DNA from 4 places in the Massilia orientalis genome. Region 3 is predicted to be linked to each of the others. Evidence: predicted binding sites of a transcription regulator. Region 3 holds the regulator's gene; each other region holds the start of a gene.
What was found. The regulator FNR, encoded in region 3, switches genes on or off when oxygen is low (the NO sensors DNR and NnrR bind a similar motif). The targets are predictions, from matches to a motif close to TTGATNNNNATCAA.

Region 1 (7,558 bases), on a different contig from region 3:
AGCTGCCCGCGAGCGACTGGAGCGCGGCCGTCTCCAGCGCTTCCTCCTGGCGCAGCGGCGGCAGCAGGCCGGGGAAGCGCGACGCGAGCATGCTCTTGCCGGCGCCCGGCGGTCCGATCAGCAGCACGGAGTGCAGGCCCGCGGCCGCTACCTCGAGCGCGCGCTTGACCTGCTGCTGTCCCTTGACGTCGGCGAAGTCCGGGTACACGGGCGGACCGGCGGACGGCACGGGGCGGTAGCGCACGAGCCGCGCCTCGTCCGACTTCGCGGCGAAGTGCGCGCACACGTCCAGCAGCGAGCGGGCAGGGTAGATGACGGCGTCCGTCACAAGCGCCGCCTCGTCCGCGTTCGCCCACGGCAGCACGAAGGCGCGCGCGGACGTGTCCTCGTCGGCGTGCTGGCGCAGCATGGCAAAGCTCATCGCCAGCGCACCGCGCACGGGGCGCAATTCTCCCGACAGCGACAGCTCGCCCGCGAACTCGTAGCCGTCCAGCGCGGCGGCCGGGATCTGGTCCGACGCCGCGAGGATGCCCAGCGCGATCGGCAGGTCGAACCGTCCCGATTCTTTCGGCAGCTCGGCCGGCGCGAGATTGATGGTGATGCGCCGGCTGGGAACCTCGAAGCCCGAGTTCTGCAGCGCGGCGCGTACGCGGTCTTTCGATTCGCGCACCTCGGCGTCCGCCAACCCCACGATATTCATCGCCGGTAGCCCATTGGCCAGGTGAACTTCGACGCTGACGGCCGGTGCTTCCATGCCGGCCAGGGCGCGGCTTCTGAGGACGGCGAGGCTCATCGGACTCCTTCGACGGTGGGCGAGGCCTCATCTTAGGGAAGCGGAGACGATGCCTGTTGAGAGGGGACAGGCCTGCATGCCGAACTTTTTTCGCGTCGGGTCTGCGAGGTGTCTGGTAATGTAGCGGGCTCCGTCCTCGCCAAACCACGCATGCCCCGACTGATACTGACCCTGCTCGCCCTCGCGGTGCTGTTCTGCCTGCTGTGCGGACCCGTCACGTGGGTTGCGCTGCGCCTGTGGAAGCGCGGGGATCTCGAAGCGTTCCGGCCGCTGCGGGTCATGTGGATCGCGCAGGTGGCGCTGGCGTCCGCGCTCGTCTTCGGCGCGGACAGTCTCGGGCTGGCCAATCCGATGGGGTGGATGGTGGCGCTCGTGTTTGCGGTCAGCCTGGGCGGGGCCGCGCTGTACGGCCTCTGGCGTCTGTTAACGCGGGCCGCCGCGCATTGAGGTTCACCACAGCTGGCCGGACACCCCGGCCAGGAAGGCGCGGTCCGCCGTCAACTGGACGCCGTTCACATGGCGCACGAGCGGTTGCTGGACGAAGCCGTAGACCTGCAGCCTGCCGTTGATGGCATAGGACAATCCGGGACTCAGGAACAGGTAACGGCCGCCGCTGTCGGCCGGTTCCGCCGCGCTCCCGCTGTCCGCGCGCTTGTGCACGAAGTTCAGCTGCAGCAGGGCGCCGAAGCCCGGGCCGAAGCCCTTGCGCACACCGGCGTCGGCACTGAACTGGGCGCCGGGCTTGTAGCCGGCGCGGCTGTCGACCGCGTGTTGGTACTGGGCCTGCACGAACCACGCGCCATCGCTGGCGTTGCGGCGCTGGTGGCGGTAGGCGCCGAGGATCAGGTCGGTCGTTCCGGTGCCGGGCTGGAGGCTGCGCTCGGCCCGCTCGTTGTCGCCGTTCGCGACCGTGAAGCGTCCAGTGGGCAGTTTCAATCCGAACGTCACGCCGCTGTCGCTGGGATTCAGCAGGTCGCCGCCGGACGCGACCTGATAGCGGCCGACGACGCGGACATCGCCCGGTTCCGTGAACGACCAGCTTTCGCCGATCTGTTCGCCATGGTGGTTGTGGACGTGCCGGTGATCGCGGTCGCCGAGCGGTGCGCTCACGGTCACGCCCCAACCGTTGCCGAAGCCGCGGCTCCAGGTGGCGACGAGATTGCGGTTCACGGTAGCGACTTCGTCGTGGTGATGCGGAACCTGCCCGACCGCGACCTTGTCGCCGCCCGCCATCGGCTGGTCCTGGTCGATGTATTCGTAGTGCACGTCGAATGCCGGGCCGGGCGCGAGGAGCGCGCTCTGCGTGGTCCAGTTCGTGTTCACGGTGCAGAAGGCGGCTCCGCAGCTGGCGGAGGCGAGGGCGGGAAACAGGGCGGCGAGGGCGGCGGCCAGATGGCAGATCTTCATTTTTTTCCTCATCAATGTCGAATCGTCTTGTGCTGGAGAACAGCATAGGTGCGGTCGACATCGATTTCGTATGAACCAGATCAAGGTTCAGCTACAAACATATCGATTGCTTATGGCGAGTACATTTCCGTGTTGTTTACGAAATGCTTGATCTGGTTCATCCAGGGATTGGAACCGCGCCACGTAAGATTTTTTCGCAGCAAGTCCAAAACAACGATCGAGGTGAAAAAATGAAACGCAAGACGATGCCCGTGCTGATCGCAGCCCTCATGCTCGGCATGACCTTCCTGGCGCCCGCCCATGCCCAGCATGAGCATCTCCATCCCACGGCCGTACAGACCGTCGCGGATGTCACGTTCACCCTGCGTACCGATATCGCCGACGGCAAGCTGGTCTTCATGGGCGATGCCGGCAAGATCGCGGGCAAGACCAATCCCACGTTGAATGTGCCCGTCGGGGCCGTCGTGCAGATCAATCTCGTCAATGGCGACGGTGCCACGCACGACCTGAGTGTGGCCGAGTTCGGCGTCAAGTCGAACCAGCTCAACGACAAGGGCGCCAGTACGGCCATCGTCTTCCGGGCCACGAAGAAGGGGACGTTTGATTACATCTGTACATTGCCGGGGCACGTGCAGGCCGGCATGATCGGCAAGATCGTCGTGGGCGAGGGTGCCGCCGACACCTCGCCGAAGGCCGCGGACCTCTCGCGCGATCCGCACGACCTGCCACCGCCGATCGGCAAACGCGCGCCGCAGCATCTCAAGGTCTCCCTCGAGACCACGGAGGTGACGGGCCAGTTGACGGACGGCGCCACCTACAAATACTGGACTTTCAACGGCAAGGTGCCGGGCCCGTTCATCCGGGTCCGGGTCGGCGATACCGTGGACGTCGACCTGTCCAACGCGAAGGACAGCCACATGATCCACTCGGTCGATTTTCATGCGGTCACGGGCCCCGGCGGCGGTGCGGCCGTCACGCAGGCCGCGCCGGGCAGCACCAAGGGCTTCACCTTCAAGGCGCTGAATCCGGGCCTGTACGTGTACCACTGCGCCACGCCGATGGTCGCCCAGCACATCTCGAACGGCATGTACGGCCTGATCCTCGTCGAGCCGGAAGGCGGCTTGCCGAAGGTGGACCGCGAGTTCTATGTGATGCAGGGCGAGCTGTACACGGCGCAACGCCATGGCTCGACGGGCGAGAACGAGTTTTCGCTGGAAAAACTGCTGAACGAGCAGCCCGAGCACCTGATGTTCAACGGTAACCACAACGCCCTGACGAAGACCCACCGGATGGAAGCGAAGGTCGGCGAAACGGTGCGCATCTATTTTGGCGTGGGCGGACCGAATTTCACCTCCAGTTTCCACGTCATCGGCGAGATCTTCGAACGCGTCTACAATCTGGGCGACCTGGTCTCGCCGCCGCTGCGCAACGTGCAGACGACGACCGTGGCACCGGGCGGCGCCACGGTGGTGGAATTCAAGGTCGACGTACCCGGACGCTATGTCCTCGTCGACCACGCCCTGTCGCGGATGGAAAAGGGGCTGGCGGGCTTCCTGTACGTGACGGGCGACCCGAATCCGGCCGTGTTCCGCACCGCCAGTACGCCGGACGCGCCTTCGGGACATTGATCAGGTAAACGGCAACGCGGCCGCGCCGCACCGGTTTCCACCGGCGCGGCGCGGCCGCGTCGTTTACAAGGGCGGCTCAGGCCTTGGCGTCGGCCGTGGCCAGCTTCGCTTCCAGTTCGGCGACGCGCAGTTCCAGCGCCTCCAGCTTGGCGCGCGTCTTGGCCAGCACCTGGGCCTGGATGTCGAACTCTTCGCGCGTCACCAGGTCCAGCTTCGAAAAGCCCTGGGTCATCATCGCCTTGACGTTGCGCTCGATGTCCTTGGCGGGCGAGTTTTCGAACGCCTGGTTGATCTTGCCCTGCAAATCATTGAAAAAATTGTTCATTTCACACTAGTCCTTGAGTCGGCACCCCGCACCAAGAAGGTGCGTACATACCTGATTTGGTGCGTGCACCGTGACGGCGCACGCGTCCTGGTCCCGTTTGTATTTTGAAATTAAAAAACTGGGGGCGGAAGGGGTGAAAAACAAGCGGGAACCCGCCCGGCATGGGGGTGGCACGCATCCTGCTAATCAACCATTAACCATAAGAGGTCGCAATCCCGGATTGTAAACCGCAACCCAAGAATATGTTCAACTAAAGGGAGTGTCGTATGAAGCGTCGTAACAGCAACTGGTCCCACGCCGCAGTACTCGCAGCAAGCCTGTGGAGCCTTCACATCGGGCTGGCCGGCGCCGAAGAGCAGAAGCCGGACAATGAAGTGAGTTTCAACGCGGCGGTCACGAGCGATTATCGCTACCGCGGCATTTCCCAGTCCCGTCTCGACCCCGCACTGCAAGGCGGCGCCGACTACACGCACAACCCGACCGGCCTGTACGCGGGCACCTGGCTGTCCACCATCAAGTGGACCAAGGACCTGGGCGGCAGCGGCGACGTCGAGTGGGACCTGTACGGCGGCAAGCGCGGCAACCTCACGAGCGACATCACCTATGACGTCGGCGGCCTGTACTACTTTTACCCGAGCAATGGCCTGCATCCGAATGCCAACACGTTCGAACTGTACGGCCAGCTCGGTTTCGGCCCGGCCTACGTCAAGTACTCGCATTCGCTGACGAACCTGTTCGGCACGGCCGACAGCAAGGGCAGCGGCTACCTGGACATCGGCGCCAACGTCGACGTCGGCAGCGGCTTCACGCTGAACCTGCACGCCGGCCGCCAGAACGTGCGCCACAACGGTTCGCTGTCGTACACCGACTACAAGCTCGGCGTCACCAAGGACCTGGGCATCTGCTCCGTGGCCCTGTCCTGGATCAAGGCCGACACCAGCGCGTACGTGAGCCCGTCCGCGGAAAACCTGGGCAAGTCCGCGGCCCTGCTCACTGTTTCAAAAACTTTCTGAAGAGGCAATCACATGAAAATGATCACCGCCATCATCAAACCCTTCAAGCTCGACGAGGTGCGTGAAGCCCTCTCGGAAATCAACGTCCAGGGTATCACCGTGACGGAAGTGAAGGGTTTCGGTCGCCAGAAGGGCCATACCGAGCTCTACCGTGGCGCGGAATACGTCGTCGATTTCCTGCCGAAGACCAAGATCGAGGCAGCGGTCGACGATGCCATCGTCGACCAGGTGATCGACACCATCCAGAGTGCCGCGCGCACCGGCAAGATCGGCGACGGCAAAATTTTCGTCTCCAACCTGGAGCAGGTAGTCCGTATCCGTACCGGCGAGACCGGCAACGAAGCGCTGTAAGGGGAATCCGATGATCCACACCATCACGAAACTGATCGCAGGCGTATCCGTCGCCGTGGCGCTGGCAGCCGCCGCCCCGGTCATGGCCCAGGATGCCGCCAAACCGGCAGCCGCCGCGGAAGCCGCAGCACCCGCGGCCGCACCGGCCGCCAGCGCACCGGTCGCCGCCGCGCCGGCCGCAGCTGCCGCAGCAGCACCGGAAGCTGCCGCCGCACCGGCCGCACCGGCCGCGCCGGCTGCCGCACCGACCCCGCAGAAGGGCGACACCGCCTGGATGATGGTCGCCACGCTGCTGGTGATCATGATGACGATCCCGGGCCTGGCCCTGTTCTACGGCGGCCTGGTCCGTTCCAAGAACATGCTGTCCGTGCTGCTGCAGGTGTTCATGATCTTCGCGGTCATCATCGTCCTGTGGTGCCTGTACGGCTACTCGCTGGCGTTCACCGAGAAGACCGCGTTCATCGGCGGCTTCGACCGCCTGTTCCTGAACGGGATCTGGGATCCGGTCAAGGGAGCGTTCTCGACCGCGGCCACCTTCAGCAAGGGCGTCGTCATCCCCGAGTTCGTCTTCGTGGCGTTCCAGGGCACGTTCGCGGCCATCACCTGCGGCCTGATCGTCGGCGCGTTCGCCGAGCGCGTCCGCTTCTCCGCCGTGTTGCTGTTCGTCGTGCTGTGGTTCACGTTCGGTTACCTGCCGGTCGCGCACATGGTCTGGTTCTGGACCGGTCCGGATGCGTTCACCGCCGCGACCATCGATGCCGAGACCGCCAAGGCCGGCTGGCTGTGGCAGAAGGGCGCCCTCGACTTCGCGGGCGGCACCGTGGTGCACATCAATGCCGCTATCGCCGGCCTCGTCGGTGCGATCCTGATCGGCAAGCGCGTCGGCTACGGCCGTGAATCGATGGCCCCGCACTCGCTGACCATGACCATGATCGGCGCCTCGCTGCTGTGGGTGGGCTGGTTCGGTTTCAACGCCGGTTCGGCACTGGAAGCGGGCGACGTCGCCGCGCTGGCCTTCGTCAACACCCTGCTGGCCACCGCCGCCGCCACCGTGTCGTGGGTCTTCGGCGAGTGGATCACCAAGGGCAAGCCGTCGATGCTGGGTGGCGCCTCGGGTGCCGTCGCCGGCCTCGTCGCTATCACCCCGGCCTGCGGCTTCGTCGGTCCGATGGGCGGCCTGGTCATCGGTCTCGTCGCCGGCATCGTCTGCCTGTGGGGCGTGAACGGCCTGAAGCGCATGATCGGCGCCGACGACTCGCTGGACGTGTTCGGCGTCCACGGCGTGGGCGGTATCCTGGGCGCGCTGCTGACCGGCGTGTTCGCGGCACCGCAACTGGGCGGCCAGGGCATCTTCGACTACGTCACCAACAAGATGTCCGCCGACCCGTACTCGATCGGCCACCAGGTCCTCGTGCAGGCGGAAGCCGTCGGCACCACCATCGTGTGGTCGGCCGTCGTCTCGTTCATCGCCTACAAGATCGTCGACGTCGTCGTCGGCCTGCGTGTCCCGGAGGAAGAGGAACGCGAAGGCCTGGACATCACGAGCCACGGCGAGCAGGCTTACCACTCCTGATTATCAGGAATGCAATATGCGAAAGCGCCCTCCGGGGCGCTTTTTTTATTTCTAAATTGCATAAAGGTCTTTAAAAAACGTTCGAACACCCCAATCTCGGCTTACCATATCGCCAAGAAGCCCGAAGGACGTCATTTTTATGGTTCCCCACCTCGCCACCGCCGTGACCGGTCCCCTGCTGGACCTGGAAAAGAAGATCCTCGAAGCCACGCCCGCCATCGAACGCTGGTTCCGCCTCGAGTGGCAGGAGCACACGCCGCCGTTCTACTGCTCGGTGGACCTGCGCAATGCCGGCTACAAGCTGGCGCCGGTGGATACGAACCTCTTCCCGGGCGGCTTCAACAACCTGTCGACGGAAATGCTGCCGCTGACGGTGCAGGCCGCCATGGCCGCGATCGACAAATACTGCCCGGACGCCCGCAACCTGCTGCTGATCCCGGAAAGCCATACGCGCAACCCGTACTACCT
Region 2 (7,558 bases), on a different contig from region 3:
ATGCCGGCGTACAGCAGGCCGCCCCACAACGCCAGCGACAGCAGCAGCGGCACGATGGACAACAGCAGCATGCGTCCCGAGAACTGGGAGCGCAGCGCGCGGCCGTAGGCGATGGCGACGGGGCGCATCATGCCGCGTTGCGCCGGTTGCCGGCTTCGACGAGGCGCACGAGGCCGAGCCACTGCTGGCGCCAGAAACCGCGGCCGTAGTCGCGGGCGGGACGGACGGTGCCGTCCGGATTGGTGCGCGCGAACTGGTCGCGCACGCCCGTGCCATGCCAGCCGGGCGCGAAGTTGGCGGTGCCGAACAGCTGGTCCCAGGCGGGCAGCAGCACGCCGAAATTACAGCCGCCCAGCTCGCGCCCCTGCGATTCGTGGCCGATGCCGACGGCGTGGTGCGTGCGGTGGAAGCGCGGCGACACGAGCAGGCGCTCGCCCAGGCGGCCGAAGTGGATGCGCACGTTCGCGTGCTGCAGGCTTTGCAGCGCGCGCGAGACGGAGACGAGCAGCACGTACTGGCTCGGCGCCACGCCGATCGCCAGCGCGATGACGGCCATGTAGACGTCGCGCAGCAGATCGTCCAGCAGGTGGTTGCGGTCGTCGCTCCACAGGTTCATGTTCTGCTGGCTGTGGTGCAGGCTGTGCAGGGCCCACCACCAGCGGAACTTGTGCTGGCCGCGGTGGAACCAGTAATCGAAGAAGTCCAGCACGACGAGGTACATGAGGAAGCCGGCGAGCGGGTGGAAGCCCGTCATCAGGTTCTCCAGGTTGAACGGGCGGACGCCTTCCATGCGCAGCGCCGCGGCGATGCCGTCCATGACCGGGTCGAGCGTGAAGAACACGGCCATGCTGAAGAAACCGAGCCGATGGATCAGCGTGTAGATGAAATCGTTGATGCGCGCGCGGCGGTCCGTCATCTTCTGTGCCGGGATGACGGCTTCCAGCGGCCGCAGCACGAGGTACAGGGCGGCCACTTCGCACAGGCCGGCGAGGAACCATTCGACGCCTTCGAAGGCGTCTTCGATGTATTCGCCGAGACCCATGGCGAACATCGCGGGTTCGACCGCGTTCTCGAACAGCCATCCCTGCAGGAAGGCGAAACCATCGAGGAAATGCTGGCTCATGTCGTTGGCTGGATCATGTTTTTATCGGTAGTCCGGATGCGCTCTCAGTGTAGCGAAACAGAAGCCTTTGCGCTCGAGACCGGAGATCAGCGGTTCGAGGTTCGCGGGCATCCACGGGTCCTTGCGCGACCAGATGCCCATGTGGGCCATGAAGATGTCGCCATCCTTCAGGTTGTCCAGGGCGCGCTTCAGCAGCACGGCGTTGGGGAACTTGTCGCTGGACGTCTCGTCGCCCGAGAAGCCGGCCGGCGCCCAGCCCGCGTGTTGATAACCGCATGCCCTGGCGGCCGCGAGGATGTTGGGCGAGCTGTGGCCGCCCGGCGTGCGGAAGATCGGGTCCAGGCGGCGGCCCGTCAGCTGTTCGAAGCGCGTGTCGACGCGGCGCAGCTCGTCGCAGTACTGCTGCTGCGACCACGTCTGCTTTTGCCCCGCGTGCGCGCCGAACTGCGGCTTGACGACGATGCGGCCATCCGCCTCGTCGCGCTGGAAATACACGTGGTCGAACGTGTGGCTGCCGAACGCATGGCCTTCCGCCACGCGGGCCTTCCAGTAGTCCGCCCACGACGGATCGAGCGACCAGTCGCCGCGCACCGTCTTCTCGTTGGCGAGGAAGAACGTGGCCTTGATGTGGTGGCGGCGCAGCGTGTCGGCGATCAGCCCGGCCTGCGACTGGCTGCCCGTGTCGAACGTCAGGTAGATCGTGCCCTTGCACGCGGGCGCGTCACCCGCGTGCGCGACGGAGGCGACGCCCAGCAGAAACCCGACAGCAGCACGCAGCATCACATCCGCGGCGCCGAGTTGGCGAAGAACACACCGTGCGGCGAACGCCCGACGGGGATCATCTTGATGACCTTGCGGCTGGCGACGTCGATCACGGCGACCTTCTTGATCCAGCGGAGCGTCACCCACAAGGTCTTGCCGTCGTTCGTCAGTTCCATGCAGTCCGGGCCGCCCGGCACGGGGATCATGCCGACGTTTTCCAGCGTGGTCTGGTCGATGATGTTGATCGAGTTCTGCACGCGGTTCGACACGAACACGTGGCGGCGGTCGCCGAGGGCGCGGAAGTTGTGGGCGCCGTTGCCCGTCTTGATGCGCTTGACGGTCTTCTGCGCGCGCCAGTCGATCACCTCGACGTAGTCGCTGCCCATGATCCCGACGAGCAGGTACTTGTCGTCCGGCGTCATCGCGATGCCGGCCGGAAGCTTGCCGACCGGGAGGGTCCATTTGACGGTCTGCGTCTTCAGGTCGATGGCGCTGACCTGGTCGCTCCCCTGCTGCGTGACGAACGCGGTCGTGCTGGCCGCGTCGAACGCGATGTGGCTGGGCATGCGCGCGAGCGGCAGGCGTTTGCTCAGCAACAGGTTGCCGCCTTCGTACTTGTAGACGTCGACGCGGTCCAGGCGCAGCGACGCCGACACGAACCACTTCTGGTCCGGCGAAAAGCCGATCTGGTACGGGTCGAGCACGTCCGCCAGGCGGCGCTGGATCTTGCCCGAGACGGGGTCGAGGAAGATCAGTTCGTTGCCGACGGAGCTGGCGACGATGACCGACTTGTTGTCCGGCGTGGCCATCAGGTGATGAGGCTCCTTGCCGACCGCAAACGTACCGTTGTCGGCGCCCGTCTTCTGGTCGAGCAGCTGGACGGTGGCATCGCGCGAATTGAGCACGACCACGACGTTCGCATGGGCAGCCTGGATGGCCGAAAACATTGTAAAACCGAAGACGAGGGACTTGTGGAGGCGACGCAGCATGGAACGACACAGGCTCAGTGGAAGGAAGCTTTATTCTACGGGGAAACTTGAACGCTCCGAAGCGTAGAACGATGGAATCGCACACAAGCGGCGCGCGGCCGCAACACAGTGGACAGAGCGTTAATAGCGCTTTGACAGGTCATGGACTACAATCGGCCTTTCACTCTGAATAACAAGGGAAGATCCATGTCCATCACCACCACGAATTCCGGCCTGCAATACGAAGACACCGTCGTCGGCAGCGGCGCCGAAGCGAAGGCCGGCAACTACGTGACCGTGCACTACACCGGCTGGCTGCAGAACGACGACGGCAGCACCGGCGTCAAGTTCGACTCCAGCAAGGACCGCAACGACCCGTTCCAGTTTCCGCTGGGCGCCGGCCACGTGATCCGCGGCTGGGACGAAGGCGTGCAGGGCATGAAGGTGGGCGGTGCGCGCCGCCTGATCATCCCGGCGAGCCTGGGCTACGGCGCGCGCGGCGCCGGCGGCGTGATTCCGCCGAACGCCACGCTGATCTTCGACGTCGAACTCCTCGACGTTTGAGCAACTCTTCTAAAATACGGTCGAGTTAGGCGTGATTCCGATGACGATGCGCTAAGATGCCCGCACATCGTCAAAGGAGTTACCATGAGTTTGCAAGAACAGTTCGCCCAGGCCCAGATCGATTCGAAGAACCTGCCCGAGCGTCCGGACAACATGACCCTGCTGAAGATCTACGCATTGTTCAAGCAGGGTTCGAGCGGCGACGTCACGGGCGAGCGCCCCGGCTTCACCGACATGGTCGGCCGCGCCAAGTACGACGCGTGGGCCGCGCTGAAAGGCACGGCACGGGAAGACGCGATGCAGCAGTACGTCGACCTGATCGAATACCTGAAGTAATCAGCTGCTGACTCAGTTACTGAATACCTTGCGCATGCTTTCCGCCACCTTCTGCTCGATGGTGGCCGCGAAAGCACTCATCAAAAATCCCAGCTTGATGCGCAACGCGGCCTGGCGCTCGCCCAGGGTGAGCGCCCCCTCCACGCCGCTGCGGGCGAAACGCAGCACGTCCCCGTCCCAATTGCACGTCAGGCCATATTCGCGAGCCAGCTTGTCCGCCACCTTTTGCGCCGCGGCGCGCGCGTCGGTCTGGCTCAGGCTGTGCGGCTGGGTGATGCTGATGTCCGGCATTCGATTTCCTTACTGATTCAAAGCAAACAGCCCGCCATGATGCCAGTTGATGGGCGCAAAGGCCAGCGCTTGCCTAGAGAATAATCAATTGATGAGTCTCAAAACCCAACTTGGGCAAGGGGCGACCATTCCTCGTGTCATCAAGGAGGACTACCATGGATTCGACGCCCACCCAGCCCCCCGTCGGTTTCGTGCCGACGCCCACCGCCTCGTACCGCCAGCACCGCAAGGCCGCGCAACTGCTCGACCAGCCGGGCCGGCCACGGCCGCAATCCGGTCCCGGCAGCGCGTCGGCACTTGAAGGCGGCCAGCCGGGTGACGTCCCCCTGCCCTACGCCTCCGGCGCGCGCGTGCTGATGTGGAAGCAGGATCCATCGGTGGACGAGATCGGTACGCGCAAGGTCTTCCTGCCGGGCGTCGTGCTGGCCGGGCCGCGCGACGCGCGCATCGTGCTGGCTTCCAGCGATGCCGGCATTCCGCCGGTCGAGCCGAACGCCTTCGGCGACTTCGTGTCGATGCCCGACACGCCGCAGTTCGACGCCGTCCACACGTTCGCCGTCGTGCGCCAGACCCTGACGATGTACCAGCGCGCGCTGTCGACGGCCGGCAGCGCGATGCCCCTGCCCTGGCAATGGAACAGCAGCGTCGACACGTCGCCGCTGCAGGTCTGGCCGTACGGCTTGCCGAACGTGATGAATGCCTATTACAGCCGCGCGCAGGCCTGCCTGAAGTTCGGCGACTTCGTGCCCAGCGGAGAGACGGCGCGGGTGTACACGTGCCGCTCGTTCGACATCGTCTCGCACGAGACCGGCCACGCCGTGCTGGACGGCCTCAAGCCGCAATGGCTGCTGGCCAACAATCCGCCGCAGACGGGCGGCCTGCACGAATCGTTCGGCGACCTGACGGCGATCTTCCTCGCGCTGTCCCAGCTCGACCAGTGCGAGGCCGTCATCGCCCAGACCAAGGCGCACCTGCACGACAAGACCTTCCTGGCCGACATCGCCGAGCAGTTCGGCCTCGCCCTGGGCAGCACGACCGGGCTGCGCAATGCCGACAACGACCTCACCCTGTCCCAGGCGGGGACCGAGGTGCATGCGATCTCGCAAGTGTTCACGGGCGCCGTCTACGACATCCTGGCCGACGTGTTCGCCCTCGAGCGCGATCCCGCGCTGGAAGATTGCGCCAGCGTCCTGCACCGCGTGGCCGGCTGGCTGCGCGGGCTCGTGCTGCGCGCGCTGATGGCCGCCCCGGACACGGCCGCCACGTTCGCCGACGTGGCCAACGAGATGCTGCGCCTCGCGTTCGAGGACGGCAAACCGCAGGCCATCGTCAACGCCATCCGCGACCGGTTCGCCCAGCGCGAGGTGTTCGACGTGCCGGCCGGGATCACGGGCGACCACCCGGCCGGCCTGCGCCTGGCGCCGCTCGTGACCGACGCCCCGGGCGCGCGCCAGGACCGGCGCGCCTGCTGCGGCACGATGAACCTGGCCGAATACTACGATGTCGAACGCGTGCTCCAGGCGGAGGCGGACGCCCTCGCGCGCTGGTGCGCGGCGCACGGCCGGTCCGGTCCGGCGGGCGAGCCGCCGGCGGCCGTGGCGCTGACCACGGTCACGGTGACGGACGCTTCCGGCGCGGCCGTCGCGACGACGGCGGTCGTGGACCTGGGGGCTACGGACAGGCTTCGATGAAGGCGGGAAGTAACCCGGGAAGCGGCCTGGCAAGCGGACTACGAATACATTTGCTTATGTGTATTGTGTATAAGCCTGATTTGTCGTAGAAGCAGAATTGCCCTAAAATACAGTGCTTTGCCGCGTCCGGCGACCGCTCTCCGAACAATACACGCCGCCGCTTCCACTCATTGATAGGACTGTTATGACCCACGTTGTCACCGAATCGTGCATCCGTTGTCGCTATACCGATTGCGTGGATGTATGCCCGGTAGATTGTTTCCGGGAAGGCCCGAATTTCCTCGCCATTGACCCGGACGAGTGCATCGACTGCGCCGTGTGCGTGGCTGAGTGCCCGGTCAACGCGATCTACGCGGAAGAAGACGTGCCGTCGGACCAGCAGCAATTCATCAAGATCAACGCCGACCTGTCGCGTAACTGGCCGTCGATCACGAAAACGAAGCCGGCCCTGCCCGACGCGGAAGAGTGGAAAGACGTCAAGAACAAGCTGGACCAACTGGCCCGCTAATACGTTCGTGTACGCCGGCCCGCTGCGGCCGGCGTCCTTTGCCGGTCCCTGCAGGTGTGCGCCATTGATGGCACACTATCGCCCTCGCTTATCTACAGCTCATAATTTTCAGGAAAACAGCATGACTACGACCCCCGAAGTGGGCACCATCGCTCCCAACAGCTCCTTTGCCGGCGCCATCGAAGCCGATGCCGTGATCATCGGCGCGGGCCCGGTCGGCCTGTTCCAGGTGTTCGAGCTGGGCCTGCTGGAGATCAAGGCCCACGTGATCGATTCGCTGCCGGCCGTCGGCGGCCAGTGCGTGGAGCTGTATCCGGACAAGCCGATCTACGACATCCCGGCCGTGCCCGTCTGCACCGGCCAGGAACTGACCGACAACCTGCTCAAGCAGATCGAGCCGTTCGAGCCGACCTTCCACCTGGGCCAGGAAGTCACCACCGTCCAGCGCCGTGAAGACCACCGCTTCAACGTCGAGACGTCGACCGGTACCCGCTTCATCACCAAGACCATCTTCATCGCGGCCGGCGTCGGTTCGTTCCAGGCGCGCACGATCAAGGTCGACGGCATCGAGAAGTTCGAGAACAGCCAGCTGTTCTACCGCGTGAAGGATCCGAGCCTGTTCGAAGGCAAGAACCTCGTCATCTGCGGCGGCGGCGACTCCGCGCTGGACTGGGCCCTGAACTTCGTCGGCAAGGCCGAATCCGTCGTGCTGGTGCACCGTCGCGAAGACTTCCGCGCCGCCCCGGCTTCCGTCGCCAAGATGAAGCAGCTGTGCGAAGACTACGAAATGCAACTGATCACCGGCCAGGTCACCGGCTTCGACGAGAAGGATGGCCAGCTGTCCGAAGTCAAGGTGACCGGCGCCGACGGCGTGACCCGCCGCGTGCCGCTGGACATGCTGATGGTGTTCTTCGGCCTGTCGCCGAAGCTGGGCCCGATCGCCGAATGGGGCCTGGATATCGAACGCCGCCAGCTGAAGGTCATGGACACCGAGAAGTTCGAGACCAACGTGCCGGGCATCTTCGCCGTGGGCGACATCAACACCTACCCGGGCAAGAAGAAGCTGATCCTGTCGGGCTTCCACGAAGCCGCGCTGGCCGCCTTCGGCGCCGCGCCGTACATCTTCCCGGACAAGAAGATCCACATGCAGTACACGACGACGTCGCCGAAGCTGCACAAGATCCTCGGCGTCGAAACGCCTGTGTTCGACTAACGTTCCGTAACTCAGCTACGACGAAAATGCCCCGCCAGTGCGGGGCATTTTTCTTATGTAGTGCACTTAACGAACCGGGTGCTGACAAGTGTGATACATATT
Region 3 (7,558 bases):
CACCGCACCCACCTCGACAACCCGCGCGACGTCGTGCCGGAATCGAACATGCCCGGCTATCCGTGGCTGGCCACGGCCAAGCTGGACCCGCAGTCGATCGTGCCGAAGATGCGCGCGATGCAGCGCCTGAACGTCCCGTACACGGAACAGGACATCAAGGACGCGCCGGCGCAGCTGGCGGATAAAACGGAGCAGGACGCGCTGGTCGCCTACCTGCAGGGTCTCGGCACCCAGATCAAGAATCGGAACTAGGAACCGACATGGCCATCCAACATATTTTCGACGACGCGAGCCGCGTGATGACGGTCGTGAGTTTCACCACCTTCCTGGGCATTCTTGCGTGGACCTTCCTGTTGCGCAGGGAGCGCGACTTCGCCGCGACGGCCGCGCTGCCCTTTGCCGATGATGACGAGGTGGAGGACGACTATGTCTGACTTCACGAGCGGTTTCTGGAACTGGTACATCGTCCTGATCACGGTGCTGGGCATCGCCGGTTGCGCGATCCTGCTGTGGTCGCAGTCGCGCCACAAGGTGCGCCTGGACGAACACGGCCAGCCCGAGAAGACGACGGGCCACGTGTGGGACGAGGACCTGACGGAACTGAACACGCCGATGCCGCGCTGGTGGATGTTCATGTTCTACCTGACGATCCTGTTCGGCATCGGCTACCTGGTCCTGTATCCGGGCCTCGGCAGCTATGCGGGCCGCCTCGGCTGGCAATCGGCCGGCGCGTACAAGCGGGAACTGGCGAAGGCCGATGCCGACTACGGCCCCCTGTTCGCGCAATACCTGAAGCGCGACCTCAAGGACGTGGCGAGCGACCCGCAGGCCCGCGCCATCGGCGAGCGCCTGTTCCTCACGTATTGCGCGCAGTGCCACGGCTCGGATGCCCGCGGCAACAAGGGCTATCCGAACCTGACGGACACCGATTGGCTGTACGGCGGCGAGCCGTCCGTGATCAAGGAAACGATCATGAAGGGCCGCAACGGCCAGATGCCGCCGATGGGCGCGGCGCTCGGTTCCGACACGGACGTGGAGAACGTCGCGCACTACGTGATGAGTCTCTCCGGCGCGCCGGCCGACCCGATCAAGGTCGCCTTCGGCAAGCCGAAATTCGCCGCCTGCGCCGCGTGCCACGGCCCCGAGGCGCACGGTAATCCGATGCTGGGCGCGCCGAACCTGACGGACAAGGTATGGCTGTACGGCGGCAGCGCGGAGACGATCATGGAGACGATCCGCAAGGGCCGCAACAACACGATGCCCGCGTGGGGCGAATTCCTCGGCGAAGGCAAGGCGCACGTGCTGGCCGCCTACGTGTGGTCGCTGTCCAACGCGCCGGGCACGCCCCACGAGGTGGCGGCAAAATGAACGCGCGCGCACCCAAGGAGGCGGTCATCAAGATGTACGCCAAGCGCGAGGACATCCATCCGCGCGAGGTGAAGGGGCCGTTCGCCACCCTGCGCTGGGCCTGCGTCTGGCTCACGCAGGCGCTGTTCTACGGCCTGCCGTGGCTGTCCATGCACGGCCGCCAGGCCGTGCTGTTCGACCTGGGCGCGCGCAAGTTCCACCTGTTCGGCCTCGTGCTGTGGCCGCAGGACTTCATCTATCTCGCGGGCCTGCTGATCATCTGCGCCTACGGGCTGTTCCTCGTGACCGCCGTGGCGGGGCGCGTGTGGTGCGGCTATGCGTGCCCGCAGACGGTCTACACGGAGATCTTTCTGTGGATCGAGCGCCGCATCGAAGGCGACCGCAGCGCACGCATCCGCCTCGACCGCCAGCCATGGACGCTCGAAAAGCTGGGCAAGCGTGGCGCCAAGCACCTCGCCTGGGGCACGGTCGCGCTGTGGACGGGCTTTACCTTCGTCGGCTATTTCACGCCGATCCGTGCGCTGGGCGACGCCGTCGCGCACCTGGGTCTCGGCCCTTGGGAAGCGTTCTGGATCCTGTTCTACGGCTTCGCCACGTACGGCAACGCGGGCTGGATGCGCGAGCAGGTGTGCAAGTACATGTGCCCGTACGCCCGCTTCCAGAGCGCCATGTTCGACCGCGACACGCTGATCGTCAGCTACGACGCGGCGCGCGGCGAACCGCGTGGCATGGCGCGCAATACCGCGAAGGGAGATTGCATCGACTGCAGCCTGTGCGTGCAGGTCTGCCCCGTCGGCATCGACATCCGCGACGGCCTGCAGTACGAATGCATCGGCTGCGCCGCCTGCATCGACGCCTGCTCCGGCGTGATGGACAAGGTGGGCCGGCCCCGTGGCCTGATCCGGTATTCGACCGAGAACGCACTCGCCGGCGGCTGGAACGCGAAGCAGATTCGCGCCCGCCTGCTGCGCCCGCGCACGCTTGGCTACGGCCTCGTGTTCGTCCTGATGGCGGCGGGCCTGGGCAGCGCGCTGGCGCTGCGCACGCCGCTGAAGCTGGACGTGATCCGCGACCGCGGCTCGATGGGCCGCGAAGTCGAAGACGGCAAGATCGAGAACGTGTACCGCCTGCAGCTGATGAACACGGGCGAACGTCCGCACCGGTTCCACATCGGCGTCTCCGGCATCCCGTCTGCCGCCATCGCGGACGAAGACCTCGTCGAACTGGACGGGGCCTCCGCGCGCGCGGTACCCGTGCGCGTGCGCGTCGACCACGGCGCCGCACGCACGGGATCGAATGCGCTGACGTTCACCGTGACGGCGCAGGACGATCCCGCACTGCGCGTGACCGAGAAGGCCGTCTTCATCGTGCCGCGCTGAACTGATAAGGATAGAACATGCACGCGACTCCGACTCCCTGGTACACCCACCGCTGGCCGTGGCTCCTGATGCTCGGACCGGCGACCGTGCTGGCCGGCGGCGGCTACGTGGCCTGGCTCGCCGCCGGCCACCCGGACGCCCTCGTCGTCGACGATTACTACAAGCAGGGCAAGGCCATCAACCAGGACCTGCGCCGCGACCGCGCGGCCACGGCACTGGGCCTGTCGCTGCGGGCGGAATACGATCCGCGCGCGGGCACGCTGGCTGGCCGCCTGGCGGGACAAGCGGCGCCGTTCACCCTCTACCTCGCGCATCCGACCCTGCCGCGGCGCGACCTGCGCGTGTTCGTGAAGCCCGCGCCGGACGGCTCGTTCAGCGTCGCGCTGCCGGACCTGGAGCGGACGCACTGGCAGGTCGTCGTGGAAGGGGCGTTGCGCGACTGGCGATTGGCGAAGGGGTGGGATGGCGCGCGGGCGCTGGAGATCGTGGCGGACGCCGATTAGCCGTCGTTCCCGCGAAGGCGGGAACCCAGGTTTCCTTGAGCAGTCGATACGCGAGCAAAATCAGGCCCCTGCCTTCGCAGGGGCGACGATTTGGTACTCATCCATGGTAGATTCTTCCTCGCCCAGCCTACCCGGCGGGAACAAGAACCCACTACCACTGGAAGAGAGAGATGCCACAACCCCGTCTTCACGCGCGCGCCCGAACGGCCGCCGCCATCGCCACCCTGTTCGTTCCCCTCGTCCTCGGCACCGCCGCGCCCAACATCGCGGCGGCCGCGCAAACCGCGCAGGCGGTCAAACCCGACGCCGCCTTCGACACCTGGTCCGACCGTTTCGCCGCCGACTGGGTCCGCGCCAATCCGCAGCTCGCCACGTCGACGCAATACTTCGACGGCGCCGAACAGGATGCGCTCGACCGCCAGCTCACGCCGTTGACGCAGGCGCACCGCAAGAAGATGATCGCGCTGGCGCAGGCCGGCGTGGCGCGCCTCGACAAATTCCTCGCCGGACCGCTGGGCGAAGAGCAGCGCACGTCGGCGTCCGTGATGCGCTGGAGCCTGGCCAACACGGTCGCCAGCGCGCCATACGAGGATTACCAGTTCGTCTTCAACCAGTTCGGCGGCACGCAGGTCGGCCTCGTCAACTTCATGACGACGACGCATCCGCTGCGCCGCGCGTCCGACGTCGCCAGCTACCTGGCGCGCCTGGACCAGGTGGCCACGCGCATGGACGAGGCCCTCGCGCGCGCCCGCGCCGCCACGGCGCGCGGCCTGGTCCCGCCGCGCTTCATCCTCGAGCGCGCGCAATACCAGGTCGACCTGTTCCTGAAGCCGGCGGCCGAGCAGAACGTCCTCGTGACCACGTTCGCCCAGCGCACCGAAAAGCTCGCGGACCTCAAGCCGGATGCGCGCGCCAACGCCATCGCCGCCGCCACCCGCATCGTCGAGACGAAGATCCGCCCCGCGTACCTGCGCGTGCAGGCCTACATGGCCGAGCTGCATCCGCAGACGAACGACACGGCCGGCATCGCGCGCCTGGCGAACGGCGCGGCCGCCTACCAGCAGGCGCTGAAGACCTACACGAGCACGAATCTGACGGCGCAAGAGATCCACGCGATCGGCCTGCGCGAAGTGGCGCGCATCGAGGCCGAGATGGACAAGCACCTGCGCGCCCTCGGCTACGCGGAAGGCGGCATCGAAGAGCGCATGAAGCAGCTGGATGCGACGTTCCAGCCCAAGACCGCGGGGTCGGGTAACCCTGATCCACGCCCCGAACTGCTGCAGCGCTATGCAAGCATCGTCCAGGACGCATCGAAACGCAGCGACGCGCTGTTCAACCTGAAGCCGCGCGCGCCGGTCGACGTGCGCCGCGAGCCGCCGTTGACGGAGCCGTCGGCCGCGGCGCATTATTCGCTGCCCGCGCCGGACGGCAGCCGCCCCGGCATCTTCTGGGTGCCGATGCGCGGGCCCACGTTCGACGTGATCCGCATGCGCAGCCTGTCCTACCACGAGGCCGTCCCGGGCCACCACTTCCAGCTCGCGATCCAGCAGGAGCGCACGGACCTGCCCAAGTTCCGCGCCCAGCGCATCTTCGGCGGCGGCAGCGCGCACAGCGAAGGCTGGGCGCTGTATGCGGAGCGGCTCGCGGTGGAGCAGGGCTGGTACGAGGGCGACGTCGCGGGCCTGCTGGGCGCCCTCGGCTCGGAACTGTTCCGCGCGCGCCGGCTCGTCGTCGACACGGGCCTGCACACGAAGGGCTGGACGCGCGAGCAGGCCATCGCCTACGGCATCGGCGCGCAGGAAGTGGAGCGCTACGTCGCGTGGCCGGGCCAGGCGTGCGCGTACATGATCGGCATGCTGCGCATCGTCGACCTGCGCGAGCACGCGAAGCAGGAACTGGGCGCGAAGTTTTCGCTACCCGCGTTCCACGACGTCGTGCTGCGCAACGGCTCCGTGCCGCTAAACGTGCTGGGCGAGATCGTCGAGCGCTGGATCGCGGCGCAAAAGCACGCTTGATCAGAAGTTGTGGCGCATGCCGAACACGTACGCCTTGAGCGTCGCGCCCGGCGTGGCACCCAGGCCGTTGATCGCGAAGTCGTAGACGCCGTTCGCGCGGTTGTCCAGGCGCGTCGTGTACGCGTACAGGCTGCTGCGCTTGCTGAGCGTGTAGTCGTAGCCGAGCGTCGCATGCGTGGCGCCCGTGCCCGCGCCGGCGCGCACGAAGCCGATGCGCGTGCCGGCCGGGCCGCTCGCGTCACCGGCGCGCGCGATGCCGATGCGGATGCCGTGCGGTCCCATCTGATGCGACACCGACAGGTACACGGCGTTGCGCGCCAGCGCGCCGGCGCCCGTCCCGTACTTCAGCCGTTCGGCCACGACCGCGATGCGCGTCTGCGGGAACTGGTAGGCGAGGGCGGCTTTCGCGCCCGTGTCGTCAAGGCCCGGCCCCTGGTACGCGTGGTGGCGTTCGCCCGCCAGCACCGCATACCACGGGCCCCGTTCGTAGATCGCGGCGGCCGACGTCAGCGACGGCTTCGCGCCGCTTGCCGGCTTTTCCTCGTTCAGGCCGTGCGTCACCCGCAGCGACAGGCCATGCCAGGATGGGCTCCAGTAATGTATCGAATTGGACTGGCGCCGGTCGAACGACGACTTGTCGCTGACGTTGTCCGCATCGCCCGCGGCGCCGTTGCCCATGATGCTCATGTAGCCCGCCGTCGTCGGATAGAACGGGTCGAGGCCGGACGTGGCGCCGTTGTACGCCGTCGTCCAGTGGCCCGCGAACAGCGTGCCCCACGTGCCGGCGAGGCCCACGCGGGTGTCGCGTGCGGCGAGGGCGCCGGCGCCCGTGTCGGGCGACAGCGTGCCTTCGATCTGGAAGATGGCTTTCAGGCCGCCGCCCAGGTCTTCGCCGCCGCGGAAGCCCAGCACGGAGCGGTTGTTCACGAGGCGCGCGAGGCCGGGGCCGGATGACGATTCCGCGTGTTCGAGGGCGACGTTGAGGCGGCCGTAGATCTGCACGGCGCCGTCTTGCGCGTGGACGGTGCCCGCGGCCAGCAGGAGGGCGGCGGGGATGAACTTGATATGCATGGGGGATCTCCTTTGCCCGCATTGTCGATGCGGACGGGGAGAGCGGAAACTACCGAAAGGTCAGGCCATCGGACTGCACTGCTCCGTCCCGGCCGCCATCGCCTTCAGGCGCGCCGGTTCGAGCAGCACCACCTCGCGCTTGTCGACCTGCACGAGTCCCAGCTTTTTGAAGCGGGACAGCAGGCGGCTGATGCTCTCGATCGTCAGGCCCAGGTAGTTGCCGATGTCCTCGCGCGACATGCGCAGCTGGAAGCGCGTGGACGAATAGCCGCGCGCCGCGTAGCGGGCCGAGAGGTTGATGAGGAAGACGGCGAAGCGCTGCTCGGCGCGCATGTTCCCCAGCAGGAGCATGACGTTCTGTTCGCGCGTGATCTCCTGGCTCATGATGCGGTGGAAGTGGCGCAACAGCGTCGGCACCTGGCCGAACAGGTCCTGCAGGTTCCCGAACGGGATCTCGCACACTTCGCTGTCTTCCAGTGCGACGGCGTCGCAGTGGTGGCGGTCGGCGCTGATGGCGTCCATGCCGAGCAGCTCGCCGGCCATCTGGAAGCCCGTGATCTGCGCTTCGCCCGAAGCATTGATCTGGTACGTCTTGAAGTGGCCGAAGCGCACGGCGTACAGGTTGCGGAACGGGGAGCCCATCTTGTACAGGGGCTCGTCGCGCTCCAGGCGGCGGCGCTTGCCGATGATCTGGTCCAGGCGGTCGATGTCCGCGTCTTCCAGGCCCATCGGCAGGCACAGCTGGTGCATGCTGCAGGCCGCGCAACTGGACTTGAGTGCGGTGACGTTGACGAGGGGTGCGGATGTGGTATCAGCGGCAATCATGGCAAGTACCTTCGGGTGATGTCTCGATTATAGACGTGAAGCCCTACTGCAACGAGGGAATTTGTCCCGACGTTGGTTGCGTTGCCAACGAAGTGTCGCGTGGACGTCAAGCGTGCGCGCCTTCGCGTTGTCAAGGATTACACTTCCCATGAATATTTGCCAACGGGAGAACCATGTCCGTCGAACAGCGTTCAGCTTCATCCAATTTGCATGACGGCGTTGAGAGTGCTGTCGCGCCGCCGCTGGCCGACGAGGACCAGGCCCGCGCCGATTTCTACGCGCTGTTCGCACGCCTGCTGCTGGCCCCGCCCGACGCCGCGCTGCTCGCGGCGCTGGCCGCCGCGGATCCGATCGGCGCCGCCGGCGAATTCGCGCTCGAGGACGCCTGGCTGAAGCT
Region 4 (7,558 bases), on a different contig from region 3:
GGCGCCGCCATCGTTCACGGCGTGCTCCGCAGCGCCAGTCCGGCGGGCCACGGCCGCGACGCATCGATACGGAGCCAGGCCACGCCCGGCACGCCCGCCTTGACCTGGTCGGCGTGGCGTTCCAGCATGCCGCGGTCGACCTGGGCCTTCACCCGGAACATCAGCTTCTGGCGCTCGCTCGATGTCTCCACCGACTTGGGCGTGAACTGCGCGCTGCTCGCGACATAGCTGACGGTGGCCGGCACCACGACGCCGGGCGCAGTGTCCAGCACGAGGCGCACCTCGCTGCCGAGCGCCACGCGGCCGGCGGCATCCTCGGGCACGAAGAACGTCATGTAGACGTCCGTGAGGTCGATCAGGTTGACCACCTTGCCGCCGGCCGCGAGCACTTCGCCGGGCTGCGCGACGCGGTACTGCACCCGGCCCGCGCGCGGGGCCACCAGCACCTCGTCGCGCAGGTCGGCGTCGATGCTGGCCGTCGTGGCGACGGCCGTCTCGACGGCGGAGCGGCTTTGCACGACCTGGACCCGGGCGGCCTCGACGCCGGCCGCGGCGGCCGCCAACTGCGCGCCGGCGGCCGCCAGCGCGGCGCGGACCCCGTCCACGCGCGCCCGGTCATCGTCGAGATCCTGCAGCGAAGCGGCGCCCGCCTGCGCCAGCACGGTGGAGCGGGCCAGGCGCCGGCGCGCGGCGTCCAGTTCGCTTTCGCGCTGCGTCCGCACGGCCACGGCGGCGGCCTGGTCGCTGCGCCGCATCGCCAGCTGGGCCTCGGCGCCGGCCACGGCGTCGCGTGCCTGCCGCTCGCGCGCCAGCGCTTCGTTCTTGCGGGCGCGCAGCGCGGCGTCGTCCATGCGCGCGAGCACCTGGCCGGCGCGCACCAGGTCGCCCTCCTCGACCAGCACGTCGGCGACGCGTCCCGGCAGCTTGGCCGCGATGTCGATCTCGACGGCCTCGATCCTGCCATTGCCGCTGACGAAACCCGGCCCCGACCCCTGCGGCCGCGACAGCTTCCACGCATACGCGCCGGCGCCGGCCAGCAGCAGCACGGCCAGGCCCGCCACCAGGCGCTTCGTCAAGGTCGTGTTCTTCATCGCGCCGCCGATGATCGGCAAGCTCGGCATTCGTAAAAGTCGCATGGCAGGGTCCGCGCGGCGTCAAGAAAGCTGACTATAAGGGCCCGTCAATGATGTTGGGTATGACCCAAATCAAATCTCGGTTTGCGAAACATATTCAAGCGTTCACCGCGATACTTGATCTGGGTCATACCGCAACCCCATCGGGCACGTCTAGGATTGATGCGACACAACCGTTCCAACCAAGGAGTTCGCGATGAACATCATCAACGTTCATGTCCTGCGCTGGGCCGCCGCCGCCCTGCTCGCAGGTCCCGTTCTCGCGCATGCGCAGGACGCGCCGAGGTCCGACACGACATCCGCGGCCGCGCGTCAGTCGGCGGCCGCCGAGCGCCACGTCGTGCAAGCCATCAGCGTCGTCCGCCAACTCGACATGGACGAGCGCATGCGCGCCCTGCTGGCGGCCGCGAAAGGCGTGTTCATCGTACCGAAGTACACGCGGGCGGCGATCGGCGTGGGCGCGGAGGGCGGCGCAGGACTCCTCCTGCTGCGCATGGCCGACGGCGGCTGGTCGCAACCCGTCTTCTACGACACCGCGGGCCTGAGCCTGGGCCTGCAGGTCGGCGCGCAGGGCGGCATGCTCGCATTCGTACTGAACAACCAGAAGGCCGTGGACGCGTTCATGAAGAAGACGAGCATCGCGCTGAACGCGAAAGCCGGCCTGACGGTCGTGAACTGGAACCGCATGGTCCAGAGCTCCGCCGGGGCGGGCGACGTCGTCGCCTGGTCGGACAGCCGCGGCGTGTTCGGCGACGCCGCCTCCATCGAGCTGACCGGCGTGCGCTACAACCAGAACCTGAACAACGCCTACTACCACCGCACCCTGTCGGCCAGCGACATCATCGACGGCAAGACCAGCAATCCACAGGCGAACCTGCTGGTACAGGCCCTGTCGGCCAGCACGGCGGCGCACTGACGGCCCGCATACGAAGGAGCGCAACATGGACTACAAGACCGTTCTCGTCCACGTCGACGATTCGCCCGAGGCACCCGACCTCGTCGCCTTTGCCGCCAGGCTGGCGAACGCGCAGGGCGCGCACCTGGTCGGGATGACGCAGACGGGCATTTCCCGCTTCATCCGCGAAACCACCCTGCACGGCGTGGAGCTGGGCGATCTCACGCCCCTGTTCAGCGACCTGCGCGCGCTCGCCGAAGCGCGCGGCACGCAATTCGACGGATTGGCAAGCCGGGCGGGCGTCGCCTCGTTCGAGCACCGGATCGACGACGCCGAGCCGGGCCTGGCGCTGGCCGTCCAGGCCCTGTATGCCGACCTCGTGGTCGTCGGACACACGCGGCCGGGGACGCCCGCGCTGTCCGGCGTCGCCGGGCTGCCCGAGTACATCGCGATGAATTCGCCCTGCCCCGTGCTCGTGGTGCCGCATCCCGGGGCGCACACGGGCACGTTCGAGCGCGCGATGATCGCCTGGAACGCCAGCCCCGAAGCCGCGCGCGCCGTCCGCGCAGCGTTGCCGCTGCTCGCGCGTGCGAGCGAGGTGGAGGTCGCGATCTTCGACGACGATTCGTCGAGCGCCCGTTCGCCCGAGGACGCGGCAGAGCTGGCGCGGTTCCTCGACCGGCACGGCGTCAACGCCAAGGTAAGCCGCCACCATCCGCGCGGCGAAGTGGGCAATGCGCTGCTGGTCCTCGTCGAGGACCGCAAGGCCGACCTGCTCGTGATGGGCTGCTACGGCCACTCGCGCTATCGCGAGATCCTGCTCGGCGGCGTCAGCCGTACCGTGCTGCGGCGCCTGGCCGTGCCGGTGCTGCTGGCGCATTGACCATGCCGCCCCGTCCCGCCACGGAGCGCGCCGCCATGCTCGCCACCATCCTCGTGCACGTCGACGGCTCCGCCCACGCGCCCGCGCGCATCCGCTACGCCGCGGCCCTCGCCCACGCCACCGGCGCGCACCTCGTCGGCGCGGCGATGCTCGGCGTCTCGCGCAGCATTTTCCCGAACGGATACCATGAAAAGCCGGGCTCGCTCGGTGCCAGCTACTTCGAACCGCTGGCCGACAACGCCCGGCGCGCCCTGGCCGCGTTCGAGAATATCGCGCAAGCCATGGGCGTCCGGTACGAGGCGCGCTTCGTCTGCGACCGGGCGGACGACGGCCTGGCCCGCCTCGCACGCTTCGCCGACCTCGTCGTGATCAGCCAGGACGACCCGGCCGAGGCGATGCCCGACATGGCGGTGCGCCTGCCCGAGTACCTGGTCCTCAACTGCGCGCGTCCGGTCGTCGTCGTGCCGCGCACCGACCCGGCACCATGGCATGGCGCAAAGGTGCTCGTGGCCTGGGACGGCGGCAAGGAAGCGTCGTTCGCGCTGAGCGCGTCCCTGCCGCTGCTGCGCCGCTCGGCGGGCGTCGTCGTGGCGGCGATCTGTCCCGCCGATCCGGCCGACGAGGCGGTCCAGGCGGAACAGGCCGACCTGATGCATTTCCTCGCGCGCCACTACGTGAACGCGCGTATGGTGATGCGCGACGCGTGGCGCGATCCCGGCCACGACCTGCTGGCGCTCGCCACGGAACTGGATTGCGGCCTGCTGGTGATGGGTTGCTTCGGCCATACCCGGTTACGCGAACTGTGCCTGGGCGGCGCGAGCCGCACCGTGCTGGCGGACGCCGGGATTCCCGTCCTGCTCGCCCATTGAGATCGCCGCCGTCCGCGCCATCCCCTGTTCCAGCGGACCTGACGGCGCTCGCCGAACTCGACGCCGCCGCCGCTCTGCACCTGCTCGGGTCCGGTCCGGAAGGCCTGACGGCCGCGGACGCCCGGGCCAGGCTCGCCCGTCATGGTCCCAACACGGTCACCGACAGGCGCCACCGCCATCCGGTCCGCACCTTTCTCAGCCAGTTCGCCCGGCCGCTGCCGCTGCTCCTCCTGGGTCTCGCCGGCGTCGACCTCGCCACCGGGCAAGGCGTCAGCGCCGCGGTGATCGCGGTGATCGTGTGCCTGTCGTCGGTCCTCGGCTTCGCCCAGGAATACCGGTCGGACCGCGCCGTCGAGCGCCTGCGCGCCCTCGTGCGCACGACCGCGCGCGTGCTGCGGCCGGGCATGCCGGCGGCGGCACAGCCGCTGGAGGCGCTGGTGCCGGGCGATGTCGTGCTGCTGGCGGCGGGCGATCCCATCCCGGCGGAGGTGCGGTTCATCGAGGCCGTCGACCTGTTCATCGACCAGTCCTCGCTGACCGGGGAGTCGCTGCCGGCGGAAAAGACCGACCGGCCGGCACGCGGCGACGGCCCGGCCACCGGCTTCGCCAACATCGGCCTGATGGGCACGCACGTGACCAGCGGCAGCGCCCGCGCATTGATCGTCGCGACGGGCGCCGCCACCGGCTTCGGCAAGGTGGCGGCGGCACTGGCCATGGCGCGCGAACGCAGCAGCTTCGACCGCGGCATCGACCGGGTGGTCCGGCTGCTGCTGCGGATCATGCTGGTGATGGCGCCGCTCGTCCTCGTGCTCAACTGGGCCAGCAAGGGCGACTGGCGCGAGGCCCTGCTGTTCGCCACGGCCGTGGCGGTCGGCCTGGCGCCGGAGATGCTGCCGATGATCGTCACCGTCAATCTCGCGCGCGGCGCCCTGGAACTGGCCAGGCGACAGGTGATCGTCAAGCGGCTCGGTGCCGTCCAGACCCTCGGGGCGATCGACGTGCTGTGCACCGACAAGACCGGCACGCTGACGCAGGATCGCGTGGTGCTCGAGCGCCACGTCGACATCGCCGGCAAGGAATCGGAACTGGTGGTCGACTATGCCTACCTGAACAGTTATTACCAGACCGGCCTGCGGAACCTGCTCGACAATGCCGTCCTGCAACACTCGCACGTGCACGCGCGCCTGGACGCGGACCGCGGCTGGCGCAAGCTGGGCGAGATGCCGTTCGATTTCCGGCGCCGGCGCATGTCCGTCGTGGTCGCCGGGCCGGACGGCCGGCGCGTGCTGATCTGCAAGGGTGCGGTGGAGGAAATGCTGGCCGTCTGCACGCATGCGGAATGCGACGGCAGCCGGGCCGCGCTCGCCGGCGACCGGGCCGGCGCACTGGGCGATGTCGTGGAGCGCCTGAATGCCGACGGCCTGCGGGTCATCGCCATCGCGTACCGCCTGCTCGACGCCGCCGAGAACCGGCTGACCGATCCCGCGCTGGAACGCGATCTCGTGCTGGTCGGCTACATCGCGTTCTTCGATCCCCCGAAAGAGTCCGCAGCCGCGGCGCTCACCGCGCTGGCGCGGGCCGGCGTGGCGGTCAAGGTGCTCAGCGGCGACAACCTGGCCGTGTGCCGCCACGTGTGCGGCATGGTGGGCCTCGACGCCGCCGCGGCGCTGGACGGCGCGCAGGTCGACCGGCTGGACGACGCCGAACTCGGCAAGCAGGCGCTCGTCACCGGCGTGTTCGCCAAGCTCGATCCCGCGCAGAAGACGCGCGTGATCCGCTGCCTGCAAGGCGGGGGACGGGTCGTCGGGTTCCTCGGCGACGGCGTCAACGACGGTCCGGCTTTAAAGGCCGCCGACGTCGGCATCTCGGTCGACACCGGCGCCGACATCGCCAAGGAATCGGCCGACCTGGTCTTGACGAGCAAGAGCCTGACGGCCATCGCCGATGGTGTCATGACGGGGCGTACCGTATTCGGCAACATCGTCAAGTACGTGCGCATGAGCGCCAGCTCCAATTTCGGCAACATGTTCAGCGTGCTCGGCGCCAGCGTCCTGCTGCCGTTCCTGCCGATGGCCCCGGTGCAGGTCTTGCTCAACAACCTGCTGTACGACTGCTCGCAGACGGCGCTGACGACCGACCGCGTCGACCCGGCCTACCTGGCGCGCCCGCGGCGCTGGGAAGTCGACAGCCTGCGCCGCTACGTCCTCTGCTTCGGACCGATCAGCTCGCTGTTCGACTACGCGACCTTCGGCCTGCTCTGGTTCGGGCTCGGCATGGCGCACGACCCCGCGCGGTTCCAGACGGGCTGGTTCGTCGAATCGCTGCTGTCGCAGACGCTGATCGTGTACGTGATCCGCACCGCTGCCCTGCCGACGCTCGCGAACCGGCCGTCGCTGCCGCTCGTCGCGGCGAGCGTGCTGGTCTGCGCGACCGGGCTGTGGCTGCCGTGGTCGCCGCTGGCATCCATGCTCGGGTTCGCACCGCCGCCGCCGGTATACTGGTGGGGCCTGGCTGCGATCCTCGCGGCTTACGCGGTCGTCACCCAGGCGGCCAAGGCGTGGCTGACCCGGCGCTTCGGCATTGCCTGAGCTCAGCCGAACCGGTGGTCGACCTCCGCCGCCAGTTGCGTCACGCCCGCCGAGATGCGCACCGGCGGCGGCACGGCCGCGGCCAGGCCCGTGACGCCCGGCGGCAGGCTGGCAAGCTGGCTGCGCAGTTGCTGGCGCATGTGCGCGAGGGTCCAGGCGGGACAGCAGCGCCGTCCCGCCAGCATCACCGGCTGCAGCAAGGGGTGCCCGGGCACGGATTCCGTCTCGAGGCCGATGGTATCGTCGACGATGACGCCGTCGTCGTCGAGCCGGCGGAACACCTGTTTTTTGCCCGGATACGTTTCCTTGCCGGTCGAGCGCTTGCGCCGCCCCTGTCCGTCGTACTCGGCCAGCTTGTACGCGCAGTCCAGGTACGGCGCGTCCGACGACGTGGCCAGGCGCGTGCCGACGCCGAAGCTGTCGACCGGCGCCTTCTGCATCACCAGCCGGGCGATCGCATGCTCGTCGAGGTCGCCGCTGACGGCGATGCGGATCTCCGGGCACCCCTGCTCGTCGAGCAACCGGCGGGCCAGACGGGCCTGTTCGACCAGATCGCCGCTGTCGATGCGCACCGCGTCGATCCGGCCCGTGCCGTCCGCGCGCAGCCGCCGCGCGAGCGCCGCGCCCCGTCCCAGCGCGCGCGGGACATCGTAGGTATCGACCAGCAGCGTGCAGCCGCCCGGGTAGCCCTGGGCGAATGCGGCGAACGCCTGTTCCTCGGACGCGTGCGCCTGGATGTACGAATGCGCCATCGTGCCCGCGACGGGAATGCCGTAGCGCCGTCCGGCCAGGACGGTGGCGGTAGCGTCGAAGCCGGCGATGAAGCTGCAGCGTGCCGTCAGCAGCGCGGCCTCGGCGCCGTGCGCGCGCCGCATGCCGAAGTCCACCAGTTGCCGCCCCTCGGCCGCCAACACGCAGCGTACGGCCTTCGACGCGCTCAGGATCGAGAATTGCAGCAGGTTGATGACCCGGCTCTCGACGAGTTGCGCCTGCGCGATCGGCGCGGCGACGCGCAGCACCGGCTCGCCCGGGAAGAATACCGTTCCCTCCGGCATGGCGTCGACCTTGCCCGAGAAGCGCAACTCGCCCAGGTAGCGCAGGAAATCCTCGCCGAACCTGCCGGTGGCGCGCAGCCAGTCCAGGTCGTCGGGACCGAAGCGCAGCGCCTCCAGGAAGGCGAGCACGCTCTC

Region 1: a site for FNR is predicted at 2,271-2,284, ahead of nirK (copper-containing nitrite reductase). Genes of this name have one in related genera too.
Region 2: a site for FNR is predicted at 4,133-4,146, ahead of QPK29_RS23930 (gluzincin family metallopeptidase). Genes of this name have one in related genera too.
Region 4: a site for FNR is predicted at 1,196-1,209, ahead of QPK29_RS28800 (lipid-binding SYLF domain-containing protein). Genes of this name have one in related genera too.

The regions. Positions count from the first base shown of each region.
Region 1 is NZ_JASNRB020000005.1:428,744-436,301, reverse strand. Features, by position in the region: gene QPK29_RS10525 (YifB family Mg chelatase-like AAA ATPase) at 1-793, opposite strand, end outside; gene QPK29_RS10520 (hypothetical protein) at 944-1,240, shown strand; gene QPK29_RS10515 (transporter family protein) at 1,244-2,200, opposite strand; gene nirK (copper-containing nitrite reductase) at 2,431-3,828, shown strand; gene QPK29_RS10505 (accessory factor UbiK family protein) at 3,905-4,153, opposite strand; gene QPK29_RS10500 (TorF family putative porin) at 4,420-5,166, shown strand; gene QPK29_RS10495 (P-II family nitrogen regulator) at 5,179-5,517, shown strand; gene QPK29_RS10490 (ammonium transporter) at 5,528-7,090, shown strand; gene gshA (glutamate--cysteine ligase) at 7,230-7,558, shown strand, end outside.
Region 2 is NZ_JASNRB020000016.1:164,119-171,676, forward strand. Features, by position in the region: gene QPK29_RS23895 (EI24 domain-containing protein) at 1-131, opposite strand, end outside; gene QPK29_RS23900 (sterol desaturase family protein) at 128-1,123, opposite strand; gene QPK29_RS23905 (polysaccharide deacetylase family protein) at 1,145-1,903, opposite strand; gene QPK29_RS23910 (YVTN family beta-propeller repeat protein) at 1,903-2,874, opposite strand; gene QPK29_RS23915 (FKBP-type peptidyl-prolyl cis-trans isomerase) at 3,061-3,417, shown strand; gene QPK29_RS23920 (acyl-CoA-binding protein) at 3,502-3,753, shown strand; gene QPK29_RS23925 (polyhydroxyalkanoic acid system family protein) at 3,766-4,044, opposite strand; gene QPK29_RS23930 (gluzincin family metallopeptidase) at 4,200-5,735, shown strand; gene fdxA (ferredoxin FdxA) at 5,920-6,243, shown strand; gene QPK29_RS23940 (NAD(P)/FAD-dependent oxidoreductase) at 6,365-7,456, shown strand.
Region 3 is NZ_JASNRB020000006.1:166,141-173,698, forward strand. Features, by position in the region: gene ccoO (cytochrome-c oxidase, cbb3-type subunit II) at 1-252, shown strand, start outside; gene QPK29_RS11265 (CcoQ/FixQ family Cbb3-type cytochrome c oxidase assembly chaperone) at 261-434, shown strand; gene ccoP (cytochrome-c oxidase, cbb3-type subunit III) at 427-1,368, shown strand; gene ccoG (cytochrome c oxidase accessory protein CcoG) at 1,365-2,747, shown strand; gene QPK29_RS11280 (FixH family protein) at 2,765-3,250, shown strand; gene QPK29_RS11285 (DUF885 domain-containing protein) at 3,421-5,265, shown strand; gene QPK29_RS11290 (porin) at 5,266-6,336, opposite strand; gene fnr (fumarate/nitrate reduction transcriptional regulator Fnr) at 6,397-7,161, opposite strand; gene QPK29_RS11300 (TorD/DmsD family molecular chaperone) at 7,368-7,558, shown strand, end outside.
Region 4 is NZ_JASNRB020000026.1:45,221-52,778, reverse strand. Features, by position in the region: gene rbbA (ribosome-associated ATPase/putative transporter RbbA) at 1-18, opposite strand, end outside; gene QPK29_RS28805 (HlyD family secretion protein) at 15-1,091, opposite strand; gene QPK29_RS28800 (lipid-binding SYLF domain-containing protein) at 1,330-2,049, shown strand; gene QPK29_RS28795 (universal stress protein) at 2,075-2,911, shown strand; gene QPK29_RS28790 (universal stress protein) at 2,914-3,780, shown strand; gene mgtA (magnesium-translocating P-type ATPase) at 3,777-6,368, shown strand; gene QPK29_RS28780 (nicotinate phosphoribosyltransferase) at 6,371-7,558, opposite strand, start outside.